DNA from 2 places in the Ruminiclostridium herbifermentans genome. Region 2 is predicted to be linked to the other one. Evidence: riboswitches for the same ligand, from Rfam matches in the RefSeq annotation. Region 2 holds a riboswitch; the other holds the start of a gene.

Region 1 (2,478 bases), 790 kb from region 2:
TTTTTTATCGTAATATGGGCAAAAAAATTAATTCTATGACGCTGGTAGCTACCTCAGTTGATAGTAGAAATGATATTCTTTCAACATCAGCTGTTTTAGCAGCAGCATTAATAACACGTCTTACAGGCTTCAACCTAGATGGGTATATGGGTGCATTAGTAGCTATTTTAATTATAATAAGTGGTATAAAGTTGGTTTCTGATACTATAAGCCCATTATTGGGTATGGCACCAACAAAAGAGTTGGTAGATAGAATATACGAAAAAATTTTAAGCTATGATAATATCATTGGATTGCACGATTTGACCGTACATAGTTATGGTGCATACAAATGCTTTGCTTCAGTACATTGTGAAGTGTCAGCGGATCAGGATATTATGGTTAGCCATGATATTATTGACAATATTGAAAGAGATTTTTTAACAGATGAAGGCATTCACATGGTAATTCATCTTGACCCTGTTGTGACAAATGATGAAAAAACTAATGAACTTAAGGAATTGGTTAAAGGAATTATTTTAGATATATCGCCTGAGATTAGTATGCATGACTTTAGAGTAGTTTGGGGAATAAGCCACTCCAATTTGATTTTTGACATTGTAACTCCGTATAATACAAGACTTAATGATGAAGAGTTAAAGAATCTAATTTCGGATAAATTAAAGGATATAGATGAGAAGTATCGAACTATAATAACAGTAGATCATAATTACGTGCCAAATAGTAAAGACTGTTAGGAATAAATTCGAAAAACAGTTATAAATACTTTGAAAAACATCAGTATATTGTTAATAAAAATATGCCCAACGCCATATATTGTGTGGCTTTTAATAAAAGAAAAAAATTCTATTGACAAATTTAAAAAAAACTATTGAAAATTTTGTCGAAATGGTGTATAGTATAAATAGTTAATAAAAGTAGTATTTGTAAAATTAAAAAATAACATATGAAAAGGTAAACTTACTGAAAGGTAAGGACACAAAGCCATGAGTCTAAAGTGTGAATGCACCATGATCGTCAGGTTGCCAAATGTTAAACGTATATAACGTTTTATTTAGCTGTGGCAACTTTGTGTCACAGCTTTTATTTATTTAAGTTTATCCTTAAAAAACGTTCTTTACATAAATTTAACTAAAACTGCATAGAAGACTTAGTACTAACAACATAGTAGGTTTATAGTTATTATTTAATGTGGTTGGAGGTGGATTTAGGTGAACAAGCATACAAGACTTATTGATAAGGATGTATTACTTAAAAATGTTAATCTAGGTAATTTTGTAAAAATAAAGAGAAATTCTGTTTTAGAGGAAGTTGAAATTGGTGACTTTTCTCAAGCAGCAGAATATAGCAATATATATAATACAACAATTGGTAAACATTGTTCAATTTCACCCTTTGTTAATATAAATCCAGGTGATGAGCGTGTGGAGATTGGACATGATGTAAAAATAGGTTTGAATGTTTTAATTATGTCAGGAGTAAAAATTGGTAATGGTGCAATTATTGAATCAGGCAGCATTGTTACGGAAGATGTTGAAAGCTACAGTGTTGTAAGTGGAGAACCTGCTAGAAAAATAAGAATGAGATTTTCTGATGAAATGATTGCTGAGATAGAGAAATTGAAATGGTGGGATTGGGATTGCAACAAAATTATGTCAATGTTTAATACCTTTAGGAATTTTGATGAATTTGTAGGTAAGTATTCACATTCAGGATTCAAAAATGATATTGAAAAGGTAGCTTGTTTGCAATAGTAAGTAGTTATAAATTAATTAAGCAAAATTCTAATTCTAATAAAAAACTTTCCTAAATTCTATGTTATGTGTAAACCAAAAAAGGTATTTGCTATTTTAGCAAATACCTTTTTTGGTTTACACATATTAATTAAACACATTAATTAGAACGCAAGCATTTTTGCCAATGTGTGTGGTATTAACATATTTCCTAAAATGAGTTTTTTAGTTTATAAATGTTTTAAGCAGACTTTCCATACTTACCATCCATGGTTCATAGTGTGCTTAAAGATATACTTAAAACAAGAAATAATATAATCAACAGCAAACTGCTTAAATAGTACTCTCGTGAATATAATCTATGGATTGCTTCCGAAATAGTACTTCCGTGAAAATAATCTATGGCTTACTCCCGAAATAGTACTTCCCTGCAGATAATCTATGGCTTGCTTCCGAAATAGAACTTCCCTGCAGATAATCTATGGCTTACTCCCGAAATAGTACTTCCCTGCAGATGATCTATGGCTTGCTTCCGAAATAGAACTTCCCTGCAGATAATCTATGGCTTACTCCCGAAATAGTACTCCCCTGCAGATAATCTATGGCTTGCTTCCGAAATAGTACTTCCGTGAACATGACCTATGGCTTGCTCTGGAAATAGTACTTCCACGAATATGAACTAAGGCTTGCTCCCGACATTGAAACTGAAATATTCTCTATATTGTTTTTTTACATGTAAAACATG
Region 2 (2,478 bases):
ATAATGAATTTCTGTTTCCAGTTTTGCATCGTGTTCTATGACTTTTAACAGATATCCGGATACAAAAATAGTTGCTAAAACAGAGACCAATAAAACAATGCTACCAACTTCTATTAGGGTTTTAAGTGTAAAACTGGGATAAACACCTGTGTTGTAAGCATGAAAACTAAGATTTAATAAAACAAGCATTAAAGCTTGTACCAGGCATAATGTCAAAAGACAATTTTGCCTAATGGATTGCTTTGTTGTTCTTTTGTCAGACTCATTTTTTATTCCCAATTTTTCTGATATTAACGGTAAGCGCCATCCTCGTTTGCCAATGATATACGCTAATACTGAAAGTAAAACTAAGTGTGGCAAAGTAAAAAGTATTCTTAGCAAAGGATCAGAGATGATTTGTTCAAGTTTTAATTTAAAAACCCAAGCCAGAAGAGGAACTGAGATTCCCTCCGCCAATCCCAAAAACACACTTGAAAGCACCATTACAACTGCTGAAGTATGCCAGGGCAATCGGAAAAAGAGGTTCAAAAATATAGTCATGAGTACTACTTGTGATATGGTATGGATACCAAATCGTACCGGCATTGTCCGAATACTGAATGAGAATATCGAAGTCAGCAGGGAAAGGATTATTACTACAAACGGTGACTCCTTTTTCTTCGTTAATGCCAGTACCATATAATACAAAACCAGGCTTTCAGGAACAGACACACCTAAAAAGGGGATTAACGGCATAACATCCATCACAATACCCCCTTAAACATTATAATCTGAATACTTCATAAGCTCAGATATACGGTCACGGCTAAGTAAAGCCTTGTCTTCACAATTATTGAATTTTACCTCACAATACGATGAATTGGGAAAAGAGACTATCTTTTCAATCCGATCGGTGTTTATAATAAAAGATTTATGAGAGCGGAAAAACATCTTCCCTAAGTACTTCTCCAGTTCTTGCAGGGTTTGCCGGGTTTTAAATTTTCCATTGGTACAAGAAATAAGTGTGTGACGTCCGGACCTTTCTATATAAAAAATTTCATTCAGCTTTATAAAGATTCGTTCATCACCCAGGTTTATTGAAATTCTGCTAGGCTTCGTATATGAAGAAGTATTACTCTTTTTTGATATCTCCAGCATCTTATAGATGCGCAGGAAAGTAGATTTTACTCTTTCTTCATCAATTGGCTTTAATATGTAATCGGAAGCATATAGTTTGAATGCATCGAGAGAATATTCCTGATGCGCGGTTATAAAGACTATTGCCATGTCCGGTTTAATATCTCTTAGCTTTTCAGCTAACTCTATTCCTTTCATATCAGGAAGCTCAATATCAAGGAAAGCTAAATCTGGGTTCTGCTCCATTGTAAGTTTTATGGTATCCTTAGCATTCTCTGCTGTTCCAACAACCAGAGCCCCTTCAAGCTTACTAAGAATCGAGCAGAGTAATAACATTACTCCAGGTTCATCATCAGCCATTACAACTTTAACCGGCAACAAACTCACCACTTCCTTTCAGGATTTCTTGGCAAACTTGCAAACACTTTTCCGGCAAATCATAGTCATAATGGCTCGAAGTCGTTACTATAAGTAATACAGATTGTATACATAAAGGCTCACTGATGCTGTAAAACACCAATGAGCCTAAAGCAGCTTAGTCCCGGCAACCCGGCCATCATAGCGGTAAACCGCTTTAGACCCGAGGCTTTGCGTCCTTGTCTTTCAACAAGTTTGCCTTTATCGATTTTTTTCGAACTATGTAATTATTATACATCATTAGCCATGTTGAAATTTGTCAAAGCTTGCTCACTTTATTTTTATTGGTTAATATTATTGCCCTTCAAATTTCACTGCCAGTAATTAGAATTTCACTTTTTTTGTAAAATTCAATTGAGAATGAATAGCGTAATAAATACTATCGGATAAATCTCATCCATTGGCCTTATGCTACTCTCCTATATCAGGTAACATTTTATCAGTGATATTGCTTACCATCTAGGCTGATACTTCAAACCCATAGATTTCTTGTATTTACTCTGCCCTTCTTACTGTAGCAAAGAATTATTTTACATACACATGCATTTTGTCTTTTTATCGTAAATGGCCTCATGTAAATCATCTTTGCAAAACAATTCTATGATTTACCAGTTCCATTTCCTTAATCCTTGCTTTTACTATCTTCCTTTGTCCAAATATATTTTCCAATATCAAGTTCTCTTCTTCTGGGAGTATCTTGTCAACAGATTCAAGAAACAGCTTTTCTTCACCTTTCTCATCAATTAAATAAACATTTGCTTCACACATATTAGCACCTCTTCATGCTTTCTTTAATACTTTGAACCACCTTATCAATAAGATGCGGCAAAGGCTCACTCTTATCAACACCTACAACTTCGATATTTCATCGATTTAATGGAAGAAGCACTTTTTTAGCTGGACTTTCAGCAATTGCTTTAGCCATTGTTGGAGTCAATTCCCCTA

The links. A riboswitch is a leader RNA that binds a small molecule or an ion and turns the genes downstream of it on or off. The one in region 2 is predicted to bind cyclic di-GMP.
Region 1: linked by a shared signal. The riboswitch ahead of EHE19_RS12860 (LbetaH domain-containing protein) and the one ahead of EHE19_RS15990 (LytR/AlgR family response regulator transcription factor) in region 2 are both predicted to bind cyclic di-GMP.

Annotation. Positions count from the first base shown of each region.
Region 1 is NZ_CP061336.1:3,155,653-3,158,130, reverse strand. Features, by position in the region: gene EHE19_RS12865 (cation diffusion facilitator family transporter) at 1-737, shown strand, start outside; cyclic di-GMP riboswitch class I at 944-1,030, shown strand; gene EHE19_RS12860 (LbetaH domain-containing protein) at 1,212-1,754, shown strand.
Region 2 is NZ_CP061336.1:3,950,259-3,952,736, forward strand. Features, by position in the region: gene EHE19_RS15985 (sensor histidine kinase) at 1-744, opposite strand, end outside; gene EHE19_RS15990 (LytR/AlgR family response regulator transcription factor) at 757-1,503, opposite strand; cyclic di-GMP riboswitch class I at 1,657-1,743, opposite strand; gene EHE19_RS15995 (CooT family nickel-binding protein) at 2,113-2,301, opposite strand; partial or broken gene EHE19_RS16000 (DUF3842 family protein) at 2,303-2,478, opposite strand, start outside.